DNA from 2 places in the Mesorhizobium sp. M0028 genome. Region 2 is predicted to be linked to the other one. Evidence: riboswitches for the same ligand, from Rfam matches in the RefSeq annotation. Region 2 holds a riboswitch; the other holds the start of a gene.
The links. Region 2 has a riboswitch for thiamine pyrophosphate ahead of thiC (phosphomethylpyrimidine synthase ThiC). Riboswitches for the same ligand answer to the same signal wherever they lie in the genome.

Region 1: another riboswitch for thiamine pyrophosphate. It lies ahead of thiB (thiamine ABC transporter substrate binding subunit); the one in region 2 lies ahead of thiC (phosphomethylpyrimidine synthase ThiC).

Annotation. Positions count from the first base shown of each region.
Region 1 covers NZ_JAMYVG010000002.1:397,014-412,814, reverse strand. The annotation lists gene NKJ93_RS07035 (helicase-related protein) at 1-2,981, shown strand, start outside; gene NKJ93_RS07030 (RNA-binding S4 domain-containing protein) at 2,994-3,380, shown strand; gene fdxA (ferredoxin FdxA) at 3,529-3,867, shown strand; gene NKJ93_RS07020 (CarD family transcriptional regulator) at 4,235-4,816, shown strand; gene NKJ93_RS07015 (amino acid ABC transporter ATP-binding protein) at 4,891-5,664, opposite strand; gene NKJ93_RS07010 (ABC transporter permease subunit) at 5,661-6,341, opposite strand; gene NKJ93_RS07005 (amino acid ABC transporter substrate-binding protein) at 6,463-7,236, opposite strand; gene NKJ93_RS07000 (RNA polymerase factor sigma-32) at 7,565-8,422, shown strand; gene NKJ93_RS06995 (M48 family metalloprotease) at 8,436-9,905, opposite strand; gene thiQ (thiamine ABC transporter ATP-binding protein) at 10,149-10,940, opposite strand; gene thiP (thiamine/thiamine pyrophosphate ABC transporter permease) at 10,937-12,556, opposite strand; gene thiB (thiamine ABC transporter substrate binding subunit) at 12,790-13,803, opposite strand; TPP riboswitch at 13,847-13,961, opposite strand; gene NKJ93_RS06975 (thiamine diphosphokinase) at 14,089-14,733, shown strand; gene NKJ93_RS06970 (ABC-F family ATP-binding cassette domain-containing protein) at 14,735-15,801, shown strand, end outside.
Region 2 covers NZ_JAMYVG010000004.1:289,904-305,704, reverse strand. The annotation lists gene NKJ93_RS11895 (GSU2403 family nucleotidyltransferase fold protein) at 1-910, opposite strand, end outside; gene NKJ93_RS11890 (DUF3072 domain-containing protein) at 1,179-1,439, shown strand; gene NKJ93_RS11885 (hypothetical protein) at 1,681-1,806, opposite strand; gene NKJ93_RS11880 (DUF2905 domain-containing protein) at 2,216-2,416, opposite strand; gene NKJ93_RS11875 (hypothetical protein) at 3,274-4,158, shown strand; gene NKJ93_RS11870 (hypothetical protein) at 4,796-5,101, shown strand; gene NKJ93_RS11865 (hypothetical protein) at 5,761-5,937, opposite strand; gene NKJ93_RS11860 (CopG family transcriptional regulator) at 6,320-6,754, opposite strand; gene NKJ93_RS11855 (conjugal transfer protein TraG) at 6,759-8,756, opposite strand; gene NKJ93_RS11850 (YybH family protein) at 9,275-9,730, opposite strand; gene NKJ93_RS11845 (Fic family protein) at 10,881-12,425, shown strand; TPP riboswitch at 12,608-12,724, shown strand; gene thiC (phosphomethylpyrimidine synthase ThiC) at 12,828-14,663, shown strand; gene thiO (glycine oxidase ThiO) at 14,660-15,661, shown strand; gene thiS (sulfur carrier protein ThiS) at 15,630-15,801, shown strand, end outside.

The DNA.
Region 1 (15,801 bases), on a different contig from region 2:
GCCTGCTGCGGGGCGTGTCGGTGGTGACCCGGCCACGGCTGTCGCATCTTGCCTATGCCGGCTCGAAGAAGCTGACCCGCCTGCCGCGGCGCACCGCGATCGTCGCCTTCTCAGCCGACGAGGTCTATGCCATCGCCGAGCTGATCCGCCGCCAGCAGGGCGGTGCCGCCGTCGTGCTCGGCGCGCTCAGCCCGCGCACCCGCAACGCCCAGGTGGCGCTGTTCCAGTCGGGCGATGTCGACTACCTCGTCGCCACCGACGCCATCGGCATGGGCCTCAACCTCGACCTCGACCACGTCGCCTTCGCCCAGAATCGCAAATTCGACGGCTACCAGTACCGCAACCTGACCGCGGCCGAGCTCGGCCAGATTGCCGGCCGTGCCGGCCGGCATCTGCGCGACGGCACCTTCGGCGTCACCGGCCAGGTCGATCCGCTGGATGAGGAATTGGTCAAGAAGATCGAGGCGCATGATTTCGATCCGGTGAAAGTGCTGCAGTGGCGTACCGCGCATTTCGATTTCGCCAACCTCGATGCGCTGAAGCGCTCGATCGAGACCAACGCCCCGGTCGAAGGCCTGACGCGCGCACTGCCGGCCGTGGACGCGCAGGCGCTCGAGCATCTGTCGCGCGACGAGGACATCCGGGCACTCACCACCGACGCCAGGCGGGTGGCGCTGCTGTGGGAAGCCTGCGCGCTGCCCGACTACAGGAAGATCGCGCCGGCCCAGCACGCCGACTTGATCGCCTCCATCTACATGGACCTTGCCAGGCACGGCCATGTCGACGAGAACTACATGGCCGAGCAGGTGCGCCGCGCCGACACCACTGAAGGCGATATCGACACGCTATCGCACAGGATTGCCCAGATCCGCACATGGACCTTCGTTTCCAACCGGCCCGGCTGGCTGGCCGATCGGGCACACTGGCAGGAAAAGACGCGCGAAATCGAAGACAGATTGTCGGATGCGCTGCATGAGCGGTTGACGAAACGTTTTGTAGACCGCAGGACTTCCGTCCTCATGCGGCGCCTTAGAGAAAACACGATGCCTGAAGCCGAAATCAGCCCAACCGGAACCGTCCTCGTCGAAGGCCATCACGTCGGCGAGTTGCAGGGTTTCCGCTTCACCGCCGACCAGAGCGCCGGCGGCGAGGACGCCAAGGCGGTGCGGGCGGCGGCGCAGAAGGCGCTTGCCGCCGAGTTCGAGGCGCGGGCCGAACGCTTCGGCGCCTCGGCCAATGGCGACATCGCGCTGGGTTCGGATGGCACGCTGCGCTGGATCGGCGCGCCGATCGGCACGCTGGTCGCTGGCGAAGACGCTTTGAAGCCGCGTCTCGTTCTGCTCGCCGACGAGCAACTCACCGGCCCGGCCCGCGACAAGGTTGCGGCGCGCGCCGAGCGCTTCGTCAATTTCCAGATCGAATCCCTGCTGAAGCCGCTAGTCGATCTCAAGAATGCCGAGCAGATCACCGGCATCGGCCGCGGCATCGCTTTCCAGCTCGTCGAGCATTTCGGCCTCATCAACCGTCGCGACATCGCCGACGAGATGAAGTCGCTCGACCAGGAGGGCCGCGCGGCGCTTCGCCGTCTCGGCGTGCGCTTCGGCGCCTACCATGTCTTCGTGCCGGCGCTGATCAAGCCGGCGCCGGCCGGGTTGATAACGCTGCTGTGGGCGCTGAGAAACGACGGCAAGGACAAGCCCGGCTTCGGCGATGTCGTTCACGCACTGGCCTCCGGCCGCACCTCGGTGGTCATCGATCCAACCTTCGACAAGACTTTCTACAAGCTGGCGGGCTACCGCAATCTTGGCCGGCGTGCTGTACGCGTCGATATTCTCGAACGGCTGGCCGACCTGATCCGGCCGGCGACCAACTGGAAGCCGGGCCTCGGACCTCGCCCCGACGGCGCCTATGACGGTCAGTCCTTCATGGTGACGCCGCCGATGATGTCGATCCTCGGCGCCACCGCCGACGACATGGAAGAAATCCTGAAGGGGCTCGGCTATCGCGCCGATGCCAAGCCGGCGGCCGAGGTCAAGGCGCGGCTCGAAGCACAGGACAATGCCGCGCGTGAAGCGGCCGCTGCAAAGCAGGCGGCGGAAGAGGCAACGCGAGCCGAGCAGGCGAGGATGGCGGAAGCAGCTGCCGCGGCAGAGCCGCCGGCGGAGGTTTCGGCGGAGGCTTCGGAGCCTGTGTCGGATGCGGCTCCTGTTGCGGAGGCGGCCGAAGCCGTGACCGAAGCGGCGGCAGAGCCTGTCGCGGAAGACCAGCCGGAAGCTCCAGCCCCTGAAGCTGCGGCAGAAGTCACGCAAGAGACCCAGCCCGCCGCCGAAGCGGCTGCAGAACCAGCGGCTGAGCCAAGGACGGAACTTGGGGCGGAAACTGAGGCTACGGCACCGGCAGAGCCGCCGGTTTCCGACACTATGGAAGCATCGCCGGCCGAACCTGCAGCAACGGCGGAAGCCGTCGCCGGCGAAGCTGCCCCAGAAGCCGAGGAGCCAAAACCTGTGCTGTTGTGGCGGCAGGGTCGTTTCGACCAGCGCCCGCGTCATCGCCAGCATGACAACCGCCCCCGGGACAATCATCGGGACAGTCGCCCGCGCAATGGTCAAGCTGCGCCGGACGGCCGCAGCGATGCGCCGGTAGATGCCGGCGGGCAACCGACGCCGGGCGACCGGCCCGCCCGTCAAGGGCGCCACGATCAGCGCGACGGCGCCGGCAAGCCACGCTTCGACCGCAGCAAGTTCAAGCCCAAGCCGCAAGGCGAGGCGGCAGAGCAGCGCGCCGGCAAGCCGCAAGGCGAACGCCTCGACCGGCGCGAAAACCGGCCCGACTGGAAGGCTGGACGGCAGGACGGCAAAGGCGGCGCCCAAGGCGCAAAGCCCGCCTTCCAGCCAAAGCCGCGTGAGGAACGCCCGGTCCGCTTCGATCCGGACTCGCCCTTCGCCAAGCTCGCCGCGTTGCGCGACCAGCTGAAGAAGTAAGCTGTTCGTCCGATGGTCACTGATGCCCGCCAGCGCATCGACAAGTGGCTGTTCTTCTCGCGCGCGGTAAAATCACGCACGCTGGCAGCCAAGCTGGTCGTCACCGGACGCGTCCGCATCAATCGCGACAAAGCAGCGCAGGCATCCGATACGGTCCGGCCGGGTGACGTTTTGACCATCACGCTCGAGCGGCGGATCTTCGTCTGGAAAGTCCTTGGCACCGGCGCACGGCGCGGCCCGGCCGAAGAAGCCCGCCTGCTTTACGAGGACATGTCGCCGCCCCCCGCGCCCAAGGGCGAGGCGCTTCCGGATGCGGTGCCGCCGTTGCGCGAGGCCGGCAGCGGTCGCCCGACGAAGAAGGAACGCCGCCAGACCGACCACCTGCTCGGCGACGATTGAGCAAGGTCGAACTTCCGCTTTGCCGGGCCTCTGGAATTCCATTCCGGAAACCCCGGCACCGCTGGCAAGGGCTGCCCTTGCCAGCGGCGGACAAAGGCGTTACCTCACCAAAAAAGCCCAACAAAATGGGACGTCCCGGAGCCGACCAATGACCTATGTCGTGACCGACAATTGCATAAAATGCAAATACATGGACTGCATCGAGGTCTGTCCGGTCGACTGTTTCTACGAAGGTGAGAACATGCTCGTCATCCACCCGGACGAGTGCATCGACTGCGGCGTCTGCGAACCGGAATGCCCGGCCGACGCGATCAAGCCCGACACCGAGTCGGGCCTCGACAAATGGCTGCAGATCAACACCGAATATGCCGATAAATGGCCCAACATCACCGCCAAGAAGGAGCCCCCGGCCGACGCCAAATCCTTCGACGGGGAAGCTGGCAAATTCGAGAAATATTTCTCCCCGGAGCCCGGCGAAGGCGATTAACGAGAGCGCTGATTGCGGCAGCCTGACGCGGCGTAACAGACGTGATACATTAACTGCCTTGACAGGCGGCGATGGCGCATGGCCTTCGCGCGTGCAGCAAAACCTTGATTCTTCCGACTTTTTGTGTTATATCAGCCCAACATGCCGGTGACACAACGTCGATTTATGGCGCAAACGCCCCAAATCACTGAAAGGTGAATTTCTCAATCCGGACCAGAGCGATCTGGGGCAGGCGGTCGCAATGTTGCGATTTGCCGGTCCTGGCCTTCCGGTGAGTTCATCGTTGTGTGGCTAAGGACCGGTCACCCCGGTCGCACGAGTTCGGGCCGGCACGATGCCGGTACCACAACAAGGAGTTCAGGGCGTAATGGCAACGATCACCCCGCAGAAGAAGTCCACCGCAGCGCGCCACGGTTTCAAGACCGGCGAGTACATCGTCTATCCGGCGCATGGTGTCGGCCAGATCGTCTCGATCGATGAGCAGGAAGTCGCGGGCCACAAGCTGGAACTGTTCGTCATCGACTTCCAGAAGGACAAGATGCGCCTGAAGGTGCCAGTCGCCAAGGCGACCTCGATCGGCATGCGCAAGCTGTCGGAAGAGGATTATGTCGAGCGCGCGCTGAAGGTCGTGCAGGGCCGGGCCCGCGTCAAGCGCACCATGTGGTCGCGCCGCGCCCAGGAATATGATGCCAAGATCAACTCCGGCGATCTGATCTCGATCTCGGAAGTGGTGCGCGACCTCTATCGCGCTGACAACCAGCCGGAGCAGTCCTATTCCGAGCGCCAGCTCTACGAGGCGGCCCTCGACCGCATGGCCCGCGAGATCGCGGCCGTCAACCGCATGTCGGAGACCGAAGCGGTGCGCCTTATCGAGGTGAACCTCAACAAGGGCCCGAAGCGCGGCGCCAAGGCCGACAACGAGGAAGCCGAGCAGGAAGAGGCCGCCTGAGCCTTTTCGCCTTCGAATTCAGAAAAGCCCGGCCTCGCGCCGGGTTTTTATTTTTGGGATCGGCGAATGCATATCTAACCTTCGACACCGCCCTCCCTTTCCGCCTCCTGCTTCAGCGTGGCGATGAACCGCTTGGTCCGCTGGCGCTCCGGGTTGCTGAACAGCACCGCGGCCGGCCCTTGTTCGACGATGTTGCCGGCATCGAGGAACACCACTTCCCGCGCGATCTTGGAGGCGAGCCTCAGATCATGCGTCGCCATCACCATGGTCGTGCCCTCGCTGGCGAGCTTGCCGAGCACGTCGACCACCTCTTGCGCCAGTTCCGGATCGAGTGCCGAGGTCGGTTCGTCGCAGAGCAGCACTTTCGGCGACGGCGCCAGCGCCCGGGCAATCGCCACGCGCTGCTGCTGGCCGCCTGACAGCGTCGCCGGCCAGGCGTCGGCCTTGTGCGCCATGCCGACCTTTTCGAGCAGGGCGAGCGCCCGTTCGCGCGCCCTTTCCTTGGGCCATTTAAGCACCGTCACCAGCCCCTCCATGATGTTCTCGATCGCGGTGCGATGCGGAAACAGCTGGAAATTCTGGAACACCATGCCGGTCTGCAGCCGCAGCCGCTGGATATCCCTGGTCGAGACCCTGCCGCCGGGGTGGAATTCGAGTGCATCGTCGCCGATCCGCACCGTGCCTGAAGTCGGCAGTTCGAGCAGGTTGATGCAGCGCAAAAGCGTACTTTTCCCGCCGCCCGATGGCCCGACAAGCGCGGTGACACTGCCTTCCTCGATAGTGACGGTCACACCCTTCAGCACCAAATTGTCGCCGAAACGCTTTTCGATGTTGGTGAGGCCGATCATGCACGCGCCTCCAGGAAGCCACCATAGCGGTTAAGCCGCGTTTCCAATCGGGCCTGCAAGGCCGACAGCACGGAGCTCATGACCAGGTACAGAGCCGCTGCCTCGACATAGAGGATCAGCGGCTCATAGGTGGTGGCGACAATGCGCTGCGCCGCCTGGAACATCTCGGGCACGGTAATGGCGGCGGCGAGCGATGTATCCTTGACCAGCGAGATGAAGGTGTTGGACAGCGGCGGCACGGCGACGCGCCCCGCCTGTGGAAGAATGGTGCGCCGCATTGCCTGGGCCCAGGTCATGCCGATCGAATAGGCCGCTTCCCACTGGCCCTTCGGCACCGAACCAATGACGGCGCGGATGATTTCCGACGAATATGCGCCGATGTTCAAGGTAAAGCCGATCAGTGCTGCCGGAAAGGCGTCGAGCAGGATGCCGACCGATGGCAGGCCGTAGAAGATAAGGAACAGTTGCACGAGAAGCGGCGTGCCGCGGAAGATCCAGACATAGAAGCGGACCACGGCGACCAGCGGTTTGGGACCGAACAGCCGGACAAGCGCCACGACCAGGCCGAGGACAAGACCGAATGCAAACGACAGCAGCGTCAACGGCACGGTGAAGATCAGTGCAGCCCACAGCAGCGTAGGCAGGGATTCCAGCATCAATTGCAGCCAGTGCGGCACGAAGCCTCCTCCTTGCCAGATTGCCGTCGCTCATATCACGCGAAAGCGGCGGGCCGTCAAAGACAGCTCGCCGCGACATGAACGACGCGGGCCGGCATTCGGCCCACGCGAGAAAAGCCGTTTACTTCGAAACGTCCTGGCCGAAATAGGTATCGGCGATTTTCTGGTAGGTACCGTCGGCCTTGATGTCGGCCAGCGCCTTATTGATGGCGGCCACCAGTTCCGGATCGCCCTTGCGCACGATGACGCCGGAATAGTCGGCGTTTTCTTCCTGCGCGGCAATCTTCACATTGGCGTCGGGCTTGTGCTTCTTGAAGTCGAGGAAGGACAGGCTGTCGTTGATGGTGGCGTCGGCGCGGCCGGTGAGAAGAAGCTGGATCGACTGGTCGAAGCCGTCGGTGCCGACGAGCTCGGCGCCATTGGTTTCAGCCAGCTTGCCGAAATTCGAGGTCAGCGACTGCGCCGCCTTCTTGCCCTTGAGATCGGCGAAACCCTTGATGTCGGTGTTGTCGCCGCGCACGATCAGCACCGCCTTGGAGGCGATGTAAGGATCGGAGAAATCATATTTGGCCTTGCGCGCCTCGGTGATGCCGACCTCGTTGATGACGGCATCGTAGCGGTTGGCGTCGAGACCGGCGATCAGCCCGTCCCATTTGCCTTCGAGGAACTGGGCTTTGACGCCGAGGCGCTCGGCGATGGCCCGGGCGATCTCGACGTCGAAGCCGACCAGCGCGCCGGAAGCATCATGATAGGTGAAGGGCGCATAGGTTCCTTCCGTGCCGACCTTGAAGACGCCGGACTGCTTGATCTGGTCGAGATTGGCGCCGGCATGACCGGCGGCGATTGCCAGAACCTGCAGCGTTCCGGCGATAATGAGCGATTTGAGCCATTTCATTTTTCTGTGATCCCGTCCTTGGCCGATGTCCGGCGTCGTTGCGAGTGCCGGAAAATGACAGATGCGCGATGCCAAAATAAGAAACTAAATTTCAAAAATCTCGCGCCCTTGAAATCCCATTCTCAACCAACACCTCCCGGCGCCACCCGGCTGAGTCAAGGCCGATGGCGAATCGCCTGGAACAGCGCAATCGGCATGACAGTCCGGGGGAACATTCCCCCGCATCGCACGTTCTTGGCTGTTGTAGGGCGCGGCGCCGCCATTTCAACCATCGGCGCCAACTCACGATTCAGCGATCGCACCGCAACGCCTGAAGCAGGAGCGCGGCATGATGCAAGACAGTGCAGGACGGACCATGGTTCGCGCGGCGATGAAAGCCCCTTACCTGGAGCGCGACGAAGAGCATCTCCTGGCGCTGCGCTGGAAGGAGAACAATGACCAGCACGCGCTGCACCGCATCACCGTCGCCCATATGCGGCTGGTCATTTCTATGGCGTCGCGGTTCCGCCACTACGGCCTTCCCCTGGGCGATCTGATCCAGGAAGGCCATGTCGGGCTGCTGGAGGCCGCGGCCCGTTTCGAGCCCGAGCGCGAGGTGCGGTTCTCGACCTATGCGACATGGTGGATCCGCGCCTCGATGCAGGATTATATCCTGCGCAACTGGTCGATCGTGCGCGGCGGCACCAGCTCGGCGCAAAAGGCGCTGTTCTTCAACCTGCGGCGCCTACGCGCCCGCCTGGCAAACGGCGCCGAGCAGACGTCGAATGCCACGCTTTACCGCGAAGTGTCGGCGGCTCTCGGCGTTTCCGAGGCCGATGTGGCGATGATGGATTCCCGCCTTTCGGCACCCGACAGCTCGCTCAACACGCCGCTTGCCGACGATGCGGGCGCAACCGAGCGGATGGAGTTCCTGGTTTCGGATGACCCGCTGCCCGACGAGGTCGTCGGCGACACGATCGATGTCGAACGCCGCTCTGTCTGGCTGAAGACGGCGCTCGGCGCGCTCAATGCGCGAGAACTCAGGATTATCGAGGAGCGCCGGCTGAGCGACGAGGGCGCGACGCTCGAAGCGCTCGGCGAGACGCTCGGCATCTCCAAGGAACGTGTCCGGCAGATCGAGGCGCGCGCCATGGAAAAGCTCAAGGCGGCGCTGGTGAAGCAGAACCCGGAATTTCTCGCAGCCTGAATCGCGTCGGCTGCTATTTGTCGGTGACGATCTTGACCTTGTCGCCGGCCGAAACGGCGGCGCCCGGCGACAGCGCGTTGAGCACCCTGAACAAATCCAGCTTGCGGTCGACGCCGACCATCTGTGCGGCCAGGGAGCCCATTGTCTGGCCGGGCTGCACCGTGACGATGCGGATACGCAGCGGCTTCAACGCCGCCTTCTCGGCAGCACTCAGGATGCGGAACGAGCCGCTGACCGAGCGCGCCACCGTGCTCAGCGAGGTGCTGGCCGAAGGCGCCGCGGTCAGCAAGCGGTAGACCTGGCCGCCGGCGCGGATCACCGCAATATCGAATTGCCAGCCATCGGCGCCAGCATGCGCGGTTGCCGCTTCGTTGCCGTTGATCGTCTCCTGGCGCACGCTGCTGTCGTCGAGGCCGGCAACCCAGCCGCTGCGGATGTAGTCGGTCAACGAGCGGCCCTTGTCGATCGAAACGCCGTCGAAGCGGATGGCGATGTCGCCCGGGCCTGTCGCCGTCACCGCCGCTGCCGAATTGTCGATGATGAAGCCATTGGGCACCGAGAACGACACGCCGAGGCCAGGATGCAGGAAAGTTTCGCCGCGCACATAGCCTTCCTCCGGTGTATCGCCGTAAAGCAGCCCGTCTACGCCGGAAAGGAATGAATCGCGGTCGCGCGATCCGACACCGGGCGCGCCGAATTGGCGGGCGTGGCGCTGCGCGAGGTCGATACGTTGCGGCGTGTTGGGGTGCGTCGCCAGGAAGTCGAGGCTGGCGTCGGTGGCGCCGCTGATCGAGCGGAAATCGGTATAGGCCGACATCGATTGCAGGAAGCGGCCGGCGGCGTAGGGATCGAAACCGGCTTCGCCGATCGATTTGATGCCGATGGCGTCGGCCTCCAGCTCCTGATTGCGCGAGAACTGGGCCAGCCTCAGCTTGCCGCGGATCAGCGCCGCCTTGGCCGTCGGGTTGTCGCCGAGCACATCCGAAACGACCTTGGTCGCCAACCCCTCTTCGGCTTCCAGCTGCTGGCGCTGCAGGCCGTGATTGGCCGTAACATGGCCCATTTCATGCGCAATGACGGCGGCAAGCTCGGCTGAATCGTTGGCCAAGGCAAGCAGGCCCCGGGTGATGTAGAGATAGCCGCCCGGCAGCGCGAAGGCATTGACGTTGGGCGAGTTGAGGATGGTGATGCGGTAGGTCTGGGTCGGGTTGGCCGACACTACGGTCAGTCTGCCGACGATCTTGGCCACCATGCGCTCGAGCTTGGGGTCGGAATATTCTCCGCCATAGGTGGCGAGGATGCGCGGGTGCTGCGCCTTCGCCAGTTGGGCGAGCTTGCCGTTGGCGGCGACGTTGTCGACCGTGATCGGCTTGTCTGAGGGCTGAAAGCCTGATTCCTGCACGTCGGGAGGCGTGAACATCTGGCAGCTTGCCAGCGCCACGGCAAGACCGGCCAGCGCCAGAAAGCGCGCCAGCGGTTTCACCCTCCGATTGTCGATGCCGGTCGGCAGATCGGCTTCCTTTCAAGTCCTGGCACGTGACCGCGAAAATCGGGCGCGATTTCCGGAAAGCATCACGCGCAAAATCAAGTGCTACGGCGTCCGACAGATACGAGGCAGCAAGGGCAAATCACGGTCTAAGCCGGACCAGCTCCTGGCGGACCTAGCCACACTACCTCGACCATGGCAAGCAAGCGCCGCTTCGCCTTCCGCCGGTTTGACCATAAATTATGTCCGCTTCCGGGCAACATCTCGTGATCCAGCCGCAAACGGACCCGAGCCGATATAGCGTCGGAATGCCTCCGGTCCAGCCCCGACGAAAAAATCGGCCGCAGTGCCCGTCGCGGCAACCGTGCCACCATCCAGGAAAACCATGTTTTGCCCGATACGGCGCGCATCGTCCGGCTGGTGCGTGACGAATAGCACCGTCATGCGCTGCTCCGAATGGACGTCGGCGACCAGGTCGAGCATGTCGTCGCGCAGTGCCGGTCCGAGCGAAGCGAACGGCTCGTCGAGCAACAACACCGGCCGGTCGCGCACCAGGACCCGAGCGAGCGCGACGCGCTGCCGCTCACCGCCGGAGAGTTCGCGCGGCAGCCGGCTTTCCTTGCCGGTAAGGCCGACGCGCTTCAGCGCTGCGGCGATTGCGGCGCGGTCAGCCTCGCTCAGCATGAGCGAAGGCGAGCGGCCGAGCCCGACATTCTGCTCGAGGGACAGATGGGCAAACAGGTTGTTTTCCTGGAACACCATCGACACCGGCCGCGCTGATGGCGGCGCAGTGCTGACGTCGGCGCCGCCGATGAGCACGCGGCCTGACCGCGGCGCCTCGAAACCGGCCACCAGATTGAGCAGCGTCGACTTTCCCGAACCGCTCGGCCCCATGATGGCGGTGATTTCCGACGCCGGGAAATCGACATCGAATATAAGCGGCGTTTCACCATAGCTGAACGAGACATTATCGAGCCGCACGGCCGCGCCTTTTTCGACCGAAATCGACCGTTCCGGGCTGATCGGCATCATGATTTCTCCCTCCTTCCCAGCCAGTCCGCGGTCAGCACAAGCGCCAGGCAGACAAGGCCGAGCAGCAGCGCCAGGCCGGCCGCATCCTCGGTGCGGTAGCTGCCCATGCGCGCCAGCAACAGATAGGGCAATGTCTGCACGGAATCGCTGCCGAACAGCGCAATGACGCCGAGATCACCGAGCGACAGCGCCATGGCGAAGGCGAAGCCGGTGGCGAGCGGCCGCCGCAGCGACGGCCAGTCGACCAGACGCAACCGGTTCCAGCCCGAGATGCCAAGCTGTGCACAGAGCCGTTCGTGGCGTTCGCTCGCCGCGTCATAGGCGGGGCGGATGGCGCGGATGGCGAACGGCATCGCCATCACCGCATTGACCACAACCACCATGACAGGGGCGATCGCAAAGACATCGCTGACGCTGCGCAGGAGCAGGAACCAGCCGGCACCGATGACGATGGGCGGCACCACCAGGACGAACCCCGCACCGGTGTCGGCCAGGTGTTCGAGCAGCGTCCGCCTGCCGGTCCGCCGGGTGAGCGCCAGCGCCCGGCGCGCCATAACCAGCGACAGCGACAACGCCAAGGAGAGCAGCGCCGATAGGAGGGAGAGCACGGCACTGGTCGCCGTCGCTTGCCGCACCGCGCTCTCGCCGGCCAGGCGGCCGAGATCGGCGCCAAGCCCGGCCGACAGCGTAGCCGCCATCGGTCCGGCGACAAACAGCAGTGCCAGCCCGATCACCAGTGCGTTCAGCACGGTCTCGGCCGCACCGGCTGAAAAATACCGGCGCGGGGCTACCGGCAGATTGGCGTCGCCGGTCATATTGGCGCCAAGCCGCGTTAGTGCCAGCACGACGACGAAGGTCAGGGCAATCTGCAACAAGGTCAGCGTCACCGCCCGCGCCGGGTCGAAGTCGAAACGCAGCGCCTGGTATATGGCAACCTCCAGCGTCGTCGCGCGCGGCCCGCCGCCGAGCGTAAGCACGATGGTGAAGGAGGTGATGCACAGCATGAAAACGAGCCCGGCAACGCCCGGCAGGGCCGCACGCAACGCCGGCCATTCGATCAGCCGGAAGGCCGGCGCAGCACCCATGCCAAGCTGGCTCGCCAGCCGCCATTGGTTAGCCGGCACCGTCTGCAACGCTTCCAGGAACAGTCGCGTTGCCAGCGGCAGGTTGAAAAAGACGTGGGCGACGAGAATACCCGATAGGCCATAGATGCCGGGCCAGTTCTGGCCGCCAATCGCACCGAGCAAGCCGGCGAAATACCCGGCGCGGCCATAGAGTGCCAAGACACCGAGTGCGGCAACAATGGCCGGCAGCGCCAGCGGCACGGCGAAAAGCTGCAGGACAAAGCCTCGCCCGAAAAACTGTGGATGCCGCGACAGCGCGCGCGCGACGAACAGCGCCGGTGCGACGGAGAGCAGGGTCGACAACAGAGCCTGCCAGAGCGTGAAGCGCGCAACACGGAGGAGATAGGAATCAAAGGCGGAGGCGGCGCCCGACAGGTCGCGCATGGCTTCGACGACGAGCCCGGCGAATGCCCCGCCGATCAGCAGCGCGATGGCGGCGAGCGCGACGATACCGGCAGCGACGCGGGTATCCGATGATGGCGCGCGTTGCACGCTAGACCACCAGATTCGAGATTCTTAGCGAGGATTGCGTTCCTTCGCGCGCCCCTCTGTCCTGCCGGACATCTCCCCCACATGGGGAGAGATTGGCAGGTTCAGCGCTCCGCTCATTCCGGCAATGTCGGAGATTGGCGAAAGCCGGCATGACGGCCAATCTCCCTCCTTGTAGGGGAGATGTCCGGCAGGACAGAGGGGGGCGCCGTAGGGCGATCATCTTTCAATCCGAGCTACTTGCTCATCACCGCCAGCCACTCGTCGACCCAGGCCTTGCGATTTGCGGCGACCTCTTCCGAGCTGAACAGCAAGGTTTTGGTCGGTTTGACGAGCTTGTCGAACGCCGGATTGAGCGGCTTGTCGGTCTTGCCGGCCGGGAACATCCAGTTGGTTTCGGGAATGAGATCCTGGAATTTCGGCCCGGTCATGAAGGCGATGAACTTTTCCGCCAGCGGGTTCTTCGCGCCCTTGGTGGTGATCCCAGCGACCTCGATCTGCAGATATTCGCCTTCCTCGAAGGACGCCGCCTGGTAGCGCGAGGTGTTTTCGGCAACCATGTGGTAGGCTGGCGAAGTGGTATAGGACAGCACCATCGGCGCCTCACCCTTGGTGAACAGGCCGTAGGCCTCGCTCCAGCCCGGCGTCACCGTCAGCACCTTTGCCTTGAGTTTGGCCCAGGCTTCCGGAGCCTTGTCGCCATAGACCGACTTGACCCACAACAGCAGGCCAAGGCCCGGCGTCGAGGTGCGCGGATCCTGGATGACGATCTTGTCGCCGGCATCGCCCTCGACCAATTCCCTGAGGCTCTTCGGCGGGCTCTTCAGTTTTTCGCTATCGTAGACGATAGCGAAATAGCCATAGTCGAACGGCACGAAGATATCGTCGCTCCAGCCACCCGGCACACTGACGTCCGTCACGGCGCCATGCGGCGAAAACAGGCCGGTTGCCTTGGCGTCCGCCGTCAAATTGGTATCGAGGCCAAGCACGATATCGGCCTTGGTCGCGGCCCCTTCCAGCTTCACACGGTTGAGCAGTGCCACGCCGTCGGCGACCGAGACGAATTCGACGACGCAGGTGCACTCGGCCTCGAAGGCCTTCTTCACCGCCGGTCCCGGACCCCAATCGGCGGTGAAGCTTTCATAGGTATAGACGGTCAGCTTATCCTGTGCCGATGCCTGCCCCGGTAGGGCAAGCGCGGATGCCGCAAGCAGGATAATCGAGGCAAGAGAGTGGAAAAAACTGCGCATCGGCGCCTCCTTCGTTCGCGTTGAAAGGAATTGAGGCGTCGGGCTGTCCGAAACGTCTAATCCCTCCGCCGGTACAAACCGGATCAGGTTCAGCGGGTTGGCAGTCTTGCCTCTCAGCCGGTCCGCGAAGATCGCGTCCGGCACCCCGTTAGAGCGTTTCGACACATAGGCCCGGCCGAAGTGCTGCGCAAGCGGAAGTTTGCCGGGCATCCAAAGCGCGGCGTCCTGTTTCATCTGCCGTTTCATCTTCCGTTTCCGGGGCAGGGCTGGTAAGGGCCACGAGATATGAGCACATTCACCATCCTGCTTGGCGGCGATCTCATCCGCACGCCGCTGCTCGACCGCCAGGTCGAAGGCTCCCGCGTCATCGCTGCCGATGCCGGTATCGGCCATGCCCTTATGCTGGGCCTGATGCCGGAACTCTGGGTCGGCGATTTCGATTCCGTGCCTGCCGATTTGCCGGAGGATCTGGCCGCCGTGCCACGGCAGGTGTTTCCCGCCGAAAAGGACAAGACCGACGGTGAACTCGCTATCGCCGCCGCGCTCGAACGCGGTGCGACCAGCCTTGTGCTCGCAGGCGCCTTCGGCGGCAAACGCACCGACCACATCTTCCTGCATTTGGCGCTCAGCGTCCGGCTGGCGGAAGGCGGAACGGAAGTGCTTTTGACCAGCGGCGCACAGGAAGGCATTCCTTTGCTGCCTGGAAAGACTGGCTTCGATTATGTCGACGGTACGCTGTTTTCGGTGCTCGGCTTTTCGGATCTCGCCGGCCTGACAGTCACCGGCGCCAAATGGCCGCTCGCCCATGTCGAGGTTGCCTTCGGCTCGTCGCTGACCATTTCCAACGAGGTCAAGGGCCGGCTGGAAATCGCGCTGGCCAGCGGCCGCGCGCTGCTGCTCGCGCATCCTTTTTCCCTACCTGAAAGCTGACATGGCGCCGCCGCTTCTCAATCTCGACGGGATAAAGCTGACCTTTGGCGGCGCGCCGCTGCTCGACGGTGCCGCCCTGACGGCGTCAGCTGGCGACAAGATCGCCCTGGTCGGGCGCAACGGCTCTGGCAAGTCGACGCTCCTCAAGATCGCTGCCGGGCTGATCGAACCGCAGGACGGCGAAGTCTTCCGCCAGCCTTCGGCGACGGTGCGCTATTTGCCGCAAATGCCCGACATGGACGGTTTTGCGACCGTTCGCGCCTATGTCGAGGCGGGGCTCGGGCCCGCCGATGATCCCTACCGCGCCACCTATCTGATAGAGCATCTCGGCCTGACCGGCGAGGAACGGCCGAACGACCTCTCCGGGGGCGAGACGCGGCGCGCGGCACTCGCCCGCGTCATGGCGCCCGAGCCCGACATTCTTCTCCTCGATGAACCGACCAATCATCTTGACCTTTCGGTTATCGAATGGCTGGAGGAGGAGCTTGCCCGCACCTCCTCGGCCCTGGTCGTCATCTCGCATGACCGCCGTTTTCTCGAACGCGTGTCACGCGCCACAATTTGGCTCGACCGCGGCCAGACCCGCCGTCTCGATAAGGGCTTTGCCTATTTCGAGGAATGGCGCGACACGGTGTTGGAGGAGGAAGAGCGCGAGCAGCACAAGCTCGGCCGCCAGATCGTGCGCGAGGAGCACTGGCTGCGCTATGGCGTGACGGCAAGGCGCAAGCGCAACATGCGCCGGCTCGGTGAGTTGCAGACCATGCGCCAGCGCTTTCGCGGTCATCGTGGCGCCGAGGGTGCGGCGACGATGACAGCCAGCGACGCCGCCGAATCCGGCAAGCTGGTGATTGAGGCCAAGAACATCGAGAAGAGCTTTGGCGATCTGACCCTGGTCAAGGGATTCTCGACACGCATCCAGCGCGGCGATCGCGTCGGTCTGGTCGGGCCGAACGGCGCCGGCAAGACGACGCTATTGAAGATGCTGACCGGCGAATTGAAGCCGGACGCAGGCACGGTGCGGCTCGGCACCAACCTGGAGATCGCCACGCTCGACCAGAAGCGCGAGGC
Region 2 (15,801 bases):
GCGCTTGGGCCAGGTCGCGACGGCGCTTGATTGGCTCGCGATCAGCTCGTTTTGAGACCCAGAATTTGTGAGCGGCAAAAATACGCGGATCGGGAACCACGAGCCGCAACGGTCCGCCTTTTTCATCGATGGCGATTGCTTCGAAAGCAGGGGCATTTTCCAACCATGCCAGGCCGGCGATCTCGGCGGGCACCAATTCGTCGTCGGCCTTCCCGACAGTTTCCCGGCTCGGCTTCCACGCCGGGTTTGCAAGCGGTTTGATCAGATCCACGAGGTATCCGTCGCGGTTCACCGCGCGGAACGTGGCGGATGAACGCTCGAAAGACCGATCGACCTTGCGCAAAAGGTTGATGAGCGCTCCATGTTCGACGTTGGCGCCAGACATGATCCGGAGGGACTGGCGCGAGTCCATGAGGAGATCGATATCTTGGGTCGATGTGATTCCGGGATCCACGAACACTCCGGCCGCCGCCTCATAGGCGTAGATCGCATTCGTGCCGGCAATACGAATGCCTTCCCCGAGAAGACCGGCGTTATCTATTGCCCTGATAATTCTTGCGGCGATCAGGGGAACACGTCCAAGTCGGAGCGCGCGATTGACAGCAGATTGGCGCTCCATCTGCTCCTGTCGCGCAGAGAGCGTTTCTTGGGCGGACGCGCGAGCTGTTTCCCAATCCGCCTTGACAGCTTCGCTCGCCGGCGAGCGCCGACCCTCTGCCTTTTGGTGTCGTACGCCAGCGGCGTCGTAGTAGCTTCGCATCAAGTGGTCAATGCCGTTCACGGTGTGCCAGACGAGGGATCCCCGAAAGCTCTTCGCCTTCCTTTGGGCCTCCTTGAGCGCAATGAAGCGTTGGTCGGAATTGACTTTTTCCCGACGCTGATCGTTATTTAATTCAACAAAATCAGCCAATTCAACAGTTACCCTGCATTTAGCTCCGAGCTGTTGCAATACACAATAGGCGGCGGAGCGGCCAGTTGCAACAGCTCTCACGTGATTCCATTGCGACTGTTGAAGTAGCTGTATTAATTAAAAAATATGACGACAGAGCAGCTTTTCTACGGCAACGCAGTCGAAGCAAAAGCGCCGCTCGGACACGGCCTTCGCTGGTTCCATTCGATCCGCAGACCGGGCCGGTGCAAACGGTGTGAGAAAGGCTACCAAAGTGGCGGAACAAATCATGATCATTTCTCATTGTGGTGATCATCAAGGGAGATTGATCATGGCCGACCGGCACAACCCAAAAATCGAGACATCGGCAAATGTCGAAAAGGACCCGGAAGATTGGGTCAGCGGAGATGACCCAATGACTCCCGCACAAGCCTCCTATTTGAAAACTCTGGCCGAACAGGCCGACGACCCTGACGCCTATGCTGACGGCCTCAGCAAGGCGGAAGCTTCTAAACGCATTGATGTACTCCGGGAGAAGTTGGGCCTGTAGCGTCCGCTCGTGGGCTTTCGTATCCAGCGAAGGACAGCTCGAGCGGGTCGAATTTGGACAGTTTTGCTGCAGGTTGTGACCCGTGCTATTTAATTTTTCTGATTCAGCGCATTGCCGCTCGACTCGCGATCGAGACGACAGACGGCGGATGGGAGCGGCTTTTAGGGTGCAGCAGCCCGGCATCCGCCCTAAGCTCACCAAGACCTCGCGCCCGCTGGTCCAATCCTGCTGTCGAAACAGATCAGGACGTCCCGATGATGGCGATGGTCTGCAGAGACACAAAAAGGACAAGGGCGATTGCAGCGCCCCAGAAGAGAACTTTTTCGGTGCCGCGTTGCTCTTCCTCGCGAGATATGTCTTTCGCCATTGCATGCATCCTTTGCGAAGGTCAACGACTTAGCAACGTGCCGCGCGAAGACTGAGTTCCTGCAACTATCTTGCCCCTTCGGCACTGAGAGAAAGCTCTCGGAATCAAGCCTCGTGTTGTCCAACCGTCGGTTGGTGGACGCATTGCAGCTGATGCATCTAAAGTCCCTGTGATCCACGCGCACAGGGCATGCCGACCCCGAGCCCCCGCCCGGTGCAACAGCGCTTGATCGCCCCCGCCGCACCAACCTGTGCGGCGGGCTTTTTTACTCACGCGATGGAACACCGGCGCGCAGGGAAAGTTCTGCCCACGCAGCAACTCTTTCCCTCATATTTTTGCTGCCAGATCGGATATCTTCGATCGGCCCGCGTCGTTCTTATCCTCCGGCGACGCGGGCTCGCCGTCCTCGCTATCGGTTGAGTAGCCACAGAACAAACGAAAGCACGATGCTGATCAGAATCCCGGTGCCGATCGGAACATAAAACGTGAAGTTCTCACGTTGGATCACGATGTCACCGGGCAATCTGCCCAGACCGATCCGAGACACCCAAGGCCACAATAGGCCTATGGCAACTATGATCAAACCAACGACGATCAGAGTTCTGGACATGGCGGCATCCGACCGGGACTATGGTGGCTGCCCTTGGCTGGGCTCATTCTCATTGCTGTTTTGCTGTCGTTGCGCCTCAATTTCTCTTGGTTCTTCCTGTCTATCTTCGCTGTCTCGTAGTCAGCATCGCCGACTGCGCGAAGCAATTCGTCCTGGTCAGGGCCTACGGTGTCCCAAATGCTCAGAGTCGTCGATGCCTTATCACCAATCCGTCCGAATGCCGTTCTCCTCGTTGATCGCCGCCGAGGATACCTGGTATCGTTGCGGGCACCCAAAGGAACTTCTCGTCCGGCGTCTTTAATTCATGGAGGCAAACAATTCGTATGCAGTCATTGGGCAGTTGACGACGCCCTTTACGTTGAAGGTTGCGACGGTGGTCATTCTCACCTCAAGCCGATCCGCTCCATCGCACCCGCGGATTGCCGTGACAATGCCCCCTTTCCCCGCCCGGCCTGAAGTGCTTAGCTGTCGTCCTTATAAGACTTGGCGGCTTCATCGATCTTACGCCAATCGTTTCCGTGGCGCCGCACAAGCTCTCGCGCTTGGGCTGGCGACACACTTTGCGTTTCGACGATGTGGTTCACTTCCGTCTCCTCGCCTTTCAGGGGACGCGAACGAGGGCTAGTTGGCCGTCTGGCCGTTGGGTTTTCTGCATCTCGTCTGGGCATGAGTGGACCTCTCCTGGAGCAGAATAACGATCCGGCGCGGCGAAGGTTTCGCCACGCCGGGCGCGTTGAGCAGTTTCACCGATCGCCTCATTGGCTTCCCCTTGCGGCTCTGACCGTACGTTCTGGTGTTCTTGGACCCAAATGAGCTGCACCGCGTTGTTTGAGAGCAGTGCTGTGCTTTGCAATCTGATGAAAAAATCCGACGCCCCTGGTGCACCGCAGCCAGCTCCTGGTGCCGAAGCGCGCTTTCCGTACGATCGCGCGGCGGTTGAGCGGTTTCGACAGGCATTCCCGCGCGCCAGGTGGAGTGACGAGCGCAGAAGCTGGTTCGTGCCGGGAAAGACTGCCGCGCGGCGCGTCCAGCGCTGGATGGCGCAAGAGGCGGATCTACGAGTAGCATATGATGACAGCAAGGGACGGGATGCCTTCGCCTTCGATCCCCTGTCGAGCCGGTATCTGGAAATCGCGGACGACCTGCGCATCCGCACGCCATATTCGCGGACGGTCCTCGAGGAACTGCGAGCCGTTCCATGGGCGAGCTGGGACGACGAACTGCGGGCCTGGAGGGTGCCTTTCCGCTCATACGAGGAGTTGAGGCGCCATTGGCCAAGCATCGAAAGGGCCGCAGGCCGCGCAGAACCGGACGAGAGGAAACGGCGACGGGAAGCGTCCAAAGACTCCGAGGAAGATAAAGCCGCTAGATTGCGGTATGCCGAACGCAGGCGACGTCGCTATCCATTGCCTGCTGACGATTTACCCCGGCTTGGCCTTACCGTGGCGACGGAGCAATACGGCATCGTCGTCTTCACAGACATTTCGGGTGAACTCGTAGACGCCTCGGAATTAGCAGCGTTCTATCCGCATTTGATCGAGGCGGACGTCGACCATGTCTGGGGCAGATGGCGTCCGGCGACGTTGGCTGAATTGATTAGAACATGGCCCGCTCGGCGTGCTGCCGAGTTAGCGGAACGGCAACGAGGCTGGTGGCAGCCAACGCTGCCCGAGCTCAGGATCGCTCGCCAAAAAGCTCGAAGCTTGGCGCGAAGAAGGGCAAAGCTTGTGTCATCGTTCTAGCCTTTCAGGCCCGGCGCTTCCAGCGTCTGTCCGGTTGCCATTGTGATTGAAATGTCCCCCGATCGGAGCCTCCCATGTGCAACGATAGCGAACAACATATGGCCTGGCTGAATATTACCGGATGATAGCGCCGCTGGCCTTGAATATCCCGAGCCTGAAAACGAATTTGACTTGCGCTTAGGCGCACGACACCCGCATTGACTATTCGGCTCCAATAACCAGCGTGGCAGGTAAAGCCGTCAAGCGGCTTCTATGACGTTTGGAAGCCGGACCTAACGGTGGGCCTGTGTTCAACTTCCGCTCCGAGGGAGCCGTCACTTTGGGAACAGCACGCGATACCTGTTTCCGGCGTCGGCGTTCCTCCGCTCCACGCACCCTTTATGGCCATCGCCGGACCGAGAGGAAGTCCGTCGCTCCGCTAACCGTGGTTGGGCAAGCGCGCCAAGGTCATCGCTGAAATGTTAAACCATTTCTGCAGAATTTGACGCACACAAAGGCCGATCCGAGGCCAACTGGGAGTGCATACCCCAGCTTGGAATTGTGCGGAACCGTACGAAGCCGATTGCAAGCAACCAACCTGGTTGGCCGGGCATTAATTTAGCAAAGCGTGAATTAGGAAAGCATCGGGAGGAACACCATGCTGCACGTTAACATGCCTGGTGAATTTGAGGTCGGCGATGAGGTTGCGCTAGCAGGTATCGTCATCGCGATTCTCCCCAGCGGGCGCGCCAGGGTGAGCATTCCTTCGTATGACCATCCTTATACGATTGATCCGCCACCGAAAGTCCGGGCCGGCGACCGAGTGGTTCTTGTTGGGGACGTCACCCGCATCGATTGCGGAGGGAACAAACTCACTGTGCGCATTGACTGCGGCGGGGTGATTACTGTCGATAAGTCGGCGATCACTAGGCTGAGAAAGCCCCGCCGGGCTCCAACGGGTTAACGCTCCGGCGAGACAACAGCCGGTGTCGGCGCGGGGAAGATGCAAGCGCCTTTGAACAGCCCAAGGGTGCCGCGCTGTCCAGTCGGATATGGAGCGGACGAACGGATAAATGGGAGCTCGACGCTAGGGCAGGCGCCCAGCGTAGCGCGTTCCTGGCGCTTTCGGATTACCGGTGAAGCAAGTCAGATCTTCGCATTCGCGATCGTCGCTCTCGGCAACAGGCGGCGCGCCCGTCCAGGACGCGTGGCACGTGTGCGCTGTGGAAGGAGACGACCAGCACATCCCGTGTGAAGGCAACGCGGCATCCCGCTCGACGGGAACTTTTCTCTGCAGCGAGCGCTTGGTCGCCGGTCAGACGCGATGGGCGCCGGCTCGTATCCATTATGGAGATCACATGTTCGTCCCGCCACCGATGCCCGCAAAAAGTCTGCTTCGGTGCGTCGCGACGGAACTGGACGACATGGTTGCGGTGGAGTAAGCGCCCTCCCCTGGGTTAACAACCGGTCGGTGACAGCCACGGCCACATCGACAACAACCGCAACGGCAATCAAGTCGTCGCTGAAAGCCTGCAAGGTGTCTGTCACGACACAGCGTGCCGGCAAAGCTACGCCCTCGCGACAGGGATTCGTTGTAAGCTGACCCGACGGCAACGCCGGCGACTACGAGTCGAGGTCGTAGGGCTGATGGCCCAGCTCGTTGTGATGAAGCGCCTCTGCCATACACCTGATGTCGAATGCCTGGCCGCACGCCGGGCAGACGACGAAATACTCCTCCTCCCGAAGTGGCAATGCGTCGTGGTCTTGGGGGATGACGATGTCATTGTATTCGTCGGGCATTGGGTCCTCCGGAAACCCGCCCGCTATGCTGGAACGCCTGCCAGCAGGATTTGTTTCAAAGTTATTGCGCCAAGGAAAGACCTGATGTCCGGTTCGGCAGCGATACCGTGCCACCGGGCAGTTTCAAAGTGATTATCAATCTTTGGTACGGCGCGGGCAAGAACCTGTTCCTCGGGGCGGCGAGGCTCGAATTCAACCAAGCATGCGCGGTCGAAAGAACTCCAATCCGGCAAGGCACACTGCTAGCCGAGATCGACTGTGGAGACGAATGCCGAGGTCCGCCGCTCCGATGAAAGGTGATCTGATGGGTATCAGCTGCGCAAAATAGCTCCGCAATCGGGCACCGGGGTTGGGCTTTTGAAGCGCCTGTCTTGCCGGCAGCTCATCCAGTTGCCGGCGGCGCTGGCGGAACATCGTCGGCTATCTCCTGCCTGAGCCTTGGTCCTTTGCTGAGCCGGCGACCGAGCGCATCGACGAAATTGTCGTAGCGCTGCAAGCCCTTGGCACGCGCCTCCGCTTGCGCCGATTCCGGCAAGGCTGGAGTCGAGTTGAGCCAAAACCGGACGAACAATGCTAGCGTCTCAATAGCAATTCCGACGTCACGCTCGACCCGCTGCACGCGTCGATCGATCTGGTCGAGGCGGCGAGTGATCGCCGCTTGCTTTCGTTCTTCGGCGTCCGGCGACAGGAACGACGCGAGCGCAGCCTCGGCGACCAGTGACAGCGAGACCTCGCGCCGCCCAGCGTAATCTGCCAGTGCCCTCATTACGTCAGGGTCGAGATAGGCAGACAGACGTCTTTTCTTGGCGTTCTTCATGCGCTCAAAGCTCAATGCCATCATTGGGGTCAAGGGCGGCCTGACGAGCTGCGCGTCTCATGGCTTGATCGACACTGCGGCGACGAACGGCGTCATCATCGGGCTCGTCCCTGTCGAGGTCGAACTCATCGTCGCAGCGTGGCGTTCGTTCCGGCGCGATGTCTTCGTGTTCGGGAAGCTCGGGCTGGCGGCGAATGCCGCCATTGGCCGGATCCTCGTCCTGCTGATCCCTGGCAAGCCTCAGCTTGCGAGATTTGCCTTCCGGCTCAGCAAGAAGTGTCGTGTCGGTCCAGTCCTCAGAGCGAGCGTTCTGCATTGTCCCTCCGGTCCTTGGCGGCGGCAAGACACGCTCGGCAAGACGCGGGTCGGCAAAGTAGCGTGCCTTCGTCGCACGGATTGGGAACTGGCCCGAGATCATAATGATCGCCTCGGTCGGGGGCAGCTGCATGATCTCGCCCGGCGTCATCAGTGCACGCGCCGTTTCCTGCCGCGAGACCATCAGATGCCCGAGCCAGGGCGACAATCTGTGCCCCGCATAGTTTTTCATGGCGCGCAACTCGGTCGCGGTCCCCAGAGAGTCTGAGACGCGCTTGGCCGTCCTCTCGTCATTCGTGGCGAAGCTCACCCGCACATGACAATTGTCGAGGATGGAATTGTTCGGTCCGTAGGCCTTCTCGATCTGATTGAGCGATTGTGCAATCAGGAACGACTTGATGCCATACCCGGCCATGAAGGCCAGCGCGCTTTCGAAGAAATCGAGCCTGCCGAGCGCGGGAAACTCGTCCAGCAGCATCAAAAGACGCTGCCGGTGATCCTTCGCGTGAAGATTTTCGGCGAGCCTGCGGCCGATCTGGTTAAGCACGAGTCGCATCAGCGGCTTTGTGCGACTGATGTCCGATGGCGGCACGACCAGATAGAGCGTCGTCGGCCGTGCCTCCTCGACAAGGTCTGCGATCCGCCAGTCACAGTATGACGTCACCTTGGCCACAACTGGATCGCGGTAGAGGCCCAGAAAACTCATGGCCGTCGAGAGCACGCCGGAACGCTCGTTCTCGGACTTGTTAAGCAGTTCCCGAGCAGCCGACGCCACGACGGGATGCGGGCCTGCATCACCCAAATGCCGCGTCAGCATCATGGCGCGCAGCGTTGCCTCGATTGGCCGCTCTGGATCAGAAAGGAAGTTCGCCACGCCTGCGAGGGTCTTGTCTTTCTCCGCATAGAGCACGTGCAGTATTGCGCCGACCAGCAACGCATGGCTGGTCTTCTCCCAGTGGTTGCGGCGTTCCAATGTGCCTTCTGGGTCGACCAGGACATCCGCCACGTTCTGCACATCTCGAACTTCCCACTCGCCCCGTCGCACCTCCAGCAGAGGATTGTAGGCTGCGGATCCAGCATTGGTCGGGTCGAACAGAAGCACCTGGCCGAAACGGGCCCGCCATCCGGCCGTCAGTTCCCAGTTTTCGCCTTTGATGTCGTGGACGATTGCCGAACCCGGCCAGGTCAGTAGTGACGGCACGACCAGGCCGACGCCTTTGCCGCTTCGGGTCGGTGCGAAACATAGCACGTGTTCCGGACCGTCGTGGCGTAGATAGTGTCGGCCCAACATACCCAGGATCACCCCATCCTGACCGATCATCCCAGCGGCCTTGATTTCGTCTCGCGTCGCCCAGCGCGCCGAGCCGTAAGTCGTGGTATCCTTTCCCTCGCGCGCCCGCCACAGCGACGTCCCGATCGCTGCGACGATAGCCATGAGGCTTCCGCTCGCCGCAATCGCCGCGCCCTCCAGGAAGACGTTCGGCGCGTAGGCGTCGTAGAAAAACCACCACCAGAAAAAGGCTGGCGGCGGATAAACGGGGTGTCCAGCCAATTCGAACCACGGCGGACCGAGTTGGCTTTGAAAGTCGAGCCGCCCTGCCGTCCACTGTGTTGCTCCCCATGTTGTCGCGACGACGATCAGAAAGGCGGTGAGTATCTGGCCCCATAAAACCTTGCTTGCCGGCATCGGTCGTTTCCCAAATGGATGATCGGAACAACCGAAAAGCTCGAATTCCTAAATCCGCAAGAAAAAAGGGGCGGTCGAAGCAGCATGGCGTACCCGCACGTGGAAAGACTTGCCCGATGCGATCTCGAATGTTGAACGAGCATAGGGGGGCTGCTTTCTTCTGGAGCCGTTGAGCCGCTACTTGCCCAATGATAGTTAGTTGTCTCGGCTCAGATGGCATTTGACGAGATGGACGGGTTCTTGGAGAACCACGGATTGCGCATGACCAAATGAACAAGAGTCCTCAGCGGCGCGCCGAGCCGGAGAACACTCTAGTCCCGGCAAGTGGTGGTCAGCCGTTCTGCTGAGCTCGAATCTTACCGCCTCCCTGATCGGTAGCGCGATAGATCCAGAGCCGACTCGATGAGCAGACCCATCAAGTCTGTTCAATTTTGTTAATCAATTCAGTCACATCAACTATTGCCATGGACTTTCGTTGGAACTGTTGCAAGCCGCGCCGGCCTCACGGATCGCGGAATCTATTGGGCCGCACCTAAGTTCCAGATGTCCCGATGCAGGCGCCATGTCCCGTCGCCCCCTTTTTTCCAAACGACAATGTACTTGCCCGCAACGGTGGAAGGGGCACCGCCTTTGCTCGGCACACTGAGCGTAAATGCGCCAACTTCGTAGGCGAGATTCCCGCTCCCTTCCACTTCCAGCGCCTTCAGGGTGAGATTCTTCATCCCGGCCTTGATTGCGCCCTGCCAGAATTCTTCCACGCCCTTGCGGTCATCGACGCGTTTGCCGTCGGGTGGCAGCAGAGCGGCATCGTCGGTATACATTTGACCTACCGCTGCTGCGTTTCCGCTGTTGAAGGCGTCCATGAATTTTACCAACGCCGCTTCGATGTCCTCACGAGCCGAGTGGGCGGCCGCAGACAATGCAGACGAAAGAAGCAGCACAGCAGCAAATGCAAATGACTGAACCAGTCTCATTTCGTCCTCCCTTGCGTACCCGACATGCCGACCCGATGAATAGCGCCGACCCGAGGGCGCCGCGGCGTTCGATGGCTAGGCGCGGATTATATTAGACTTATCTGATATGACGGCGCAAGCGCAGCTGCGACCCTCTGAACGACCAGCGTAGCAGCTGCCGGAGAGCTTCAAAGCGGCGGCTACCGCCTCACTGCCCTCCTCGTCTCGACGAAAGAGTTCGTTCGAATGATGCTTTTCCGTGGCTTTGCTCGCAAGTTTTCGTCAGCCAGCGCAGGGCCTCCTCTTACGCTCGCTGGTCGTCAAGGCCCAGCGGCCACTAGCTGACAGTCCCCCCGCAGCCAAGCCGCTGGGCCCTCGACGTGGGGAACGAGCATTGGAGACGATGTCGCGCTTTCCGTTACAGCCCGAAGGCGGGTGACAGATGACCGTGTCAGCCTCTCCACCCGAGCTACGATTTCACGCATTCGATCAGGCACAGCTCTCTCGGGCTAGCGCGCCAAGCATGAGTTAGCTCCCGAATGAGCAGGTGCCACCCAGTTCAACTTCGGCCCTTGCGCGCGCAAAGTATTGGGCGAGATCGATCGGCAGTCCGGTCGGCAAATTGGGGCAGCGATGGCGAGAATGAATGCCAGGAACTTCCCTTCGGTGCCGCTTCGTCGATCTGTTTGCCGAGAAGACGCGCGCGCTGCGTGCCGTCCCCCATAACCGCAGAGAACTCACTTCAGGTCACACACACACACACACGACGCCACCGAGATCCTGCATCAGTTTTCTACTCCGACGCCGCCACGTCACCAAGATCAGTCGCGAGCGTGATCGCGGCTATCAAATCGGGATCGCGCGCCGGAGCGCTCTATGAGTGAGCCCCGAACGGCGCGGTTCTCCTCGAGCAATCCGGCTCGACGTAAGGCGGGCCATCCGTGCCGGCCTCGTGACTAAGAGACGGGCGAATGGCGGTTCCTGGACTCACCTTTTTGTCATGAAGTCGCTTCCTTGAGCCGGTGGCGGAGTTCTTGCTTGATGACTCCAGCACCGTTTAGAATCGGTTTTCGGAAAATTTGTCTTGTGGCATCAATTTTCATGGAATAGGATCATTTTTCACAGGTGTTGGCCCAGCTGAACCAAAATTCGATGAAAGGATTCGCTTTTCATGCCTCCGGTGCAAGAGCACCAATTTTCAGGTCCTGTTACCGTTTTTCAGGAAATCCGCCTTCCTGAAACGGCGACCCCGGCCGGGTACAGCGCCCTGGTCGGAGCCTACAGGCTCGCCGTGCCCTTGCCCCGTAGGTTGTTCGCCACGGGCGAGCATCATCGCATTACCGAACGGGATGGCTGGCGGATCATGACCCCCCGCCACGCCCCAAATCCTACCCTCGAAGGCCACCTGACCTTTGCGCTCAAGTACGAGGGACTGGACCTTGCCGTCCTCAAGCGGCTGTTCCAAGTGACCGGTCCCACGCCGATCGAGGCGCTGGTCCGTGAAAGCCCGACCGGCAGTTATGCCCGCCGCATCTGGTTTTTATATGAATGGCTGAGGGGCGCCCGTATCGATCTGCCGGACGCGGCGGCCGGACGATACATTCCGGTTGTCGATCCCGAGCTGCAGTGGCCCGGACCCGACAAGACCGCTTCGCGCTACCGCGTAAGGGACAATCTCCCCGGCACGCGTGAGTTCTGCCCTCTGGTGTTCCGCACCAAGATTCTCGAAAAATTCATCGGCCTTGAACTACCGCGGCGCGCGGAGGCAATCGTAGCGGACGTGCCGCGCGACCTTCTTGCTCGGACCGCCGCCTTTCTTTTGCTCAAAGACTCGCGATCAAGCTATGCGATCGAGGGCGAGCGCCCGCCGCAAGATCGCATCCAGCGCTGGGGCCGCGCCATCGGCGAAGCCGGCCGCTGGCCGATCGATCGCGATGAGCTGCTGCGTCTGCAAAGAATTGTACTTGGCGACGCCCGTTTCGCAAGACTTGGCTTCCGAAAAGAAGGAGGTTTCGTCGGTGAGCATGACCGAGACAACGGCACGCCCTTGCCCGATCACATCAGCGCTCGGCCCGAGGACCTGCCGCGGCTAATCGATGGAATGGCGGCGTTCGATCAGGGCCCCGCGCAAAACCTTGATGCAGTCGTAGCCGCCGCAATCCTCGCCTTCGGCTTTGTCTACATTCACCCGTTCGAGGACGGAAACGGCCGCATTCACCGCTACCTAATCCACCACGTCCTTGCCATGCGCGGCTTCAATCCGCCGGGAGTGGTCTTTCCCGTCTCGGCCGCGATCCTGGACCAGATCAACGAGTACAGGGGCGTGCTCGAGAGCTATTCGCAGCGCCTTCTGCCATTGGTGGAATGGGAACCGACGCCGCAATTCAACGTCCGGGTGCTGAATGACACCGGTGATTTCTACCGGTTCTTCGATGCAACCCCGCACGCCGAATTCCTCTATGCCTGCGTTCAGCGGACGATCGAACGGGACCTTCCCGAGGAAACCGCATTTCTGCAGCGCTACGATCAGTTCCGGCAGCAGGTGGACGCCTTTATTGACATGCCCGAGCGGTTGACCGATCTGCTCTTCCGTTTTCTTCACCAGAATGATGGACATCTATCGAACCGCGCGCGCGAAAAGGAATTCGCCACGCTGACCAGTGACGAGGCAGGAAGAATCGAGGCGATCTACGCGCAAACCTTTGGTGCCCATTGAAGGTGTGATCATCAGGATCGATTTTTAGTCCGACGGTTTGTAATTCCCTTGTCCCTGCCTTCATCTCCGAGGCTTGACTTGTCGCCGAGACATGCACGATTTTTTCCGCACGGTCTGACCGGCCGCCGATCAGCCGCGGCCAGAACGCGCTTGACAAACCGGAGCCGTCCCGTCCAACCTCACGCATTCACCAGGGGAGTCCCGGCAAGGGGCTGAGATACTGCTGGCATTCGCGGCGCAGTGACCCGTTGAACCTGATCCAGTTCATACTGGCGTAGGGACGGTGCAAGCGCTTGCGGGAGTTTACGCCCGAGGTCCTGTTTCGGCAGGTCGACAGAAGCGTCTTTTCATCCTCCCGGCACAGAACTGGGTCTCCAATGCAACGAGCAAAGGAGCCTCAAGATGAATGCCCTCACCCCCGCCGTCTCGACGGGACCGCTGCCCGCCTCACGAAAAATCCACAAGCCCGGTGCCATCCACCCGCAGATCAGGGTGCCGATGCGCGAAATCTCCGTCCATCCGACGGCCGGCGAACCGCCCGTCACCGTCTACGATCCGTCCGGCCCCTATACAGACCCGACTGTCGAAACCAGCATCGAAAATGGCCTTGCACGGCTTCGCCACGAATGGATTACGGCGCGCGGCGATGTCGAGGCCTATGACGGCCGCCATGTCCGGCCGGAGGACAACGGATTCGCGACGGGCGAACGCCTGACGCCGGAATTTCCCATTCGCCATCAACCGCTCAGAGCCAAAGCAGGCAAGGCGGTGACGCAGCTTGCCTATGCGCGCGCCGGCATCATCACACCCGAAATGGAGTTCGCCGCCATCCGCGAGAACCTTGGTCGCGAGATCCTGCACGGCAAGCTTGAGCGCGACGGCGAGGCTTTCGGCGCGACACTGCCCGATTTCGTCACGCCGGATTTCGTGCGTGATGAGGTGGCGCGCGGACGCGCAATCATTCCCGCCAACATCAACCATCCCGAGAGCGAGCCGATGATCATCGGTCGCAATTTCCTGGTCAAGATCAACGCCAACATCGGCAACTCCGCCGTCACATCGTCGATGGCTGAAGAGGTCGAAAAAATGGTGTGGGCGATCCGCTGGGGCGCAGACACGGTGATGGACCTGTCGACCGGCCGCAACATCCACAACATCCGCGACTGGATCGTCCGCAACGCGCCGGTTCCGATCGGCACGGTGCCGCTCTATCAGGCGCTCGAAAAGGTCGGCGGCATCGCCGAGGACCTGACCTGGGAGGTCTACCGCGACATGCTGATCGAACAGGCCGAACAGGGCGTCGACTATTTCACCATCCATGCGGGCGTGCGGCTGCACTACATCCCGCTGACCGTTGACCGGGTCACTGGCATCGTCTCGCGCGGTGGCTCGATCGTGGCCAAATGGTGCCTGCATCATCACCGGGAAAGCTTCCTCTACGAACATTTCGCCGAGATCTGCGACATTTGCCGCGCCTATGACGTGTCCTTTTCGCTGGGCGACGGCCTTCGTCCTGGCTCGATCGCCGACGCCAATGACGCAGCACAATTCGCCGAGCTGGAGACGCTCGGCGAGCTGACACAGATCGCCTGGGCGAAGGATTGCCAGGTAATGATCGAAGGCCCCGGCCACGTGCCGATGCACAAGGTCAAGGAGAACATGGACAAGCAGCTCGCCGTCTGCGGCGAGGCGCCGTTCTATACGCTTGGGCCGCTGACGACCGACATCGCGCCGGGCTACGACCACATCACCTCCGGCATCGGCGCGGCGATGATCGGTTGGTTCGGCACCGCCATGCTCTGCTACGTCACGCCCAAGGAGCATCTCGGCCTTCCCGATCGCAACGACGTCAAGATCGGCGTGATCACCTACAAGATAGCCGCCCATGCCGCCGACCTGGCAAAAGGTCATCCGGCGGCGAAAGTCAGGGATGATGCCCTTTCCCGCGCGCGCTTCGAATTCCGCTGGGAGGACCAGTTCAACCTGTCGCTCGATCCCGAAACCGCGCGGTCCTTCCACGATCAGACCTTGCCCAAGGAGGCGCACAAGCTGGCGCATTTCTGCTCGATGTGCGGGCCGAAATTCTGCTCGATGCGAATTTCCCACGACATCCGCACCGAAGCGCAGAAGGAGGGCATGGCGGCGATGGCGGCGAAATACCGCGAGGGCGGCGATCTCTACCTGCCGGCGGACGAGACCGGCGCACCGCTCATACCTCAGCCACGTGAGCCATCATGAAGGTGCTGGTCAAAGGGGCCGGCGTTGCCGGCCTCACCGCCGCCTTCGAGCTCGCCGCACGCGGCGCGGCGGTTTCCGTTGCCGAGACAAGGCCTGGCCTTGGGGGCAATGCGTCGTGGTTCGCCGGCGGCATGTTGGCGCCATGGTGCGAGCGCGAAAGCGCCGAGCAGCCGGTGCTGGATCTCGGGCGCGGTGCCGCCGACTGGTGGGATGCCGCAACCCCCGGCCAGGTGACGCGGGCCGGAACGCTGGTCGTGGCCGCGCCGCGCGATACGGGCGAGATCGACCGCTTCGCCAGCCGCACCTCGGGCCATCGGCGTGTCGATGAAGACGAAATTGCGCTCCTGGAGCCCGACCTCGCCGGCCGCTTCCGGCGCGGATTGCTCTTCTCCGACGAGGCGCATCTCGACCCGCGTCAGGCGATGGCAGCGCTTCATGACAAGCTCGCAGCCATGGGTGTCGAGTTTCACTTCGGCACCGAGGTCTGGCATGTTTTTGGTTTCGATCATCAGATCGACTGCACGGGAATGGCAGCCATCGATGACCGGCTACGTGGCGTTCGCGGCGAAATGCTGATCCTGCGCACGCCCGACATCTCGCTGTCGCGCCCGGTCCGGCTGCTTCATCCGCGCTTTCCGCTCTATGTGGTGCCGCGCACCGGCCAGTGTTTCATGGTCGGTGCGACCATGATCGAGAGCGGGTCCGCCGAGCCGGCCACGGTGCGTTCGATGATGGAGCTTCTGGGTGCCGCCTATGCCCTCCATCCGGCATTCGGCGAGGCCGGGATCGTTGAAACCGGTGTCGGCGTCCGTCCTGCTTTTCCCGACAATCTGCCGCGTGTCGAGGCACATGGAAGCACCGTCGCAGTCAACGGGCTTTATCGCCATGGCTTTCTTCTCGCCCCTGCCATGGCGCGCCAGGCGGCCGACCTGGTCTTCCATCAAGACGGAACGAAGGAGCTTGCTCATGAAACTGACGGTCAACGGCAAAGTGCATGAGGTTGCAGCCACCACGCTGGCCGAGCTGCTTGCGGCGCTCGACTATGAAGGCGATTGGCTGGCAACGGCCGTCAACAGCGAACTCGTGCACAAAGCCAACCGGGCGGAATTCCGGTTGAGCGACGGCGACCGGATCGAAA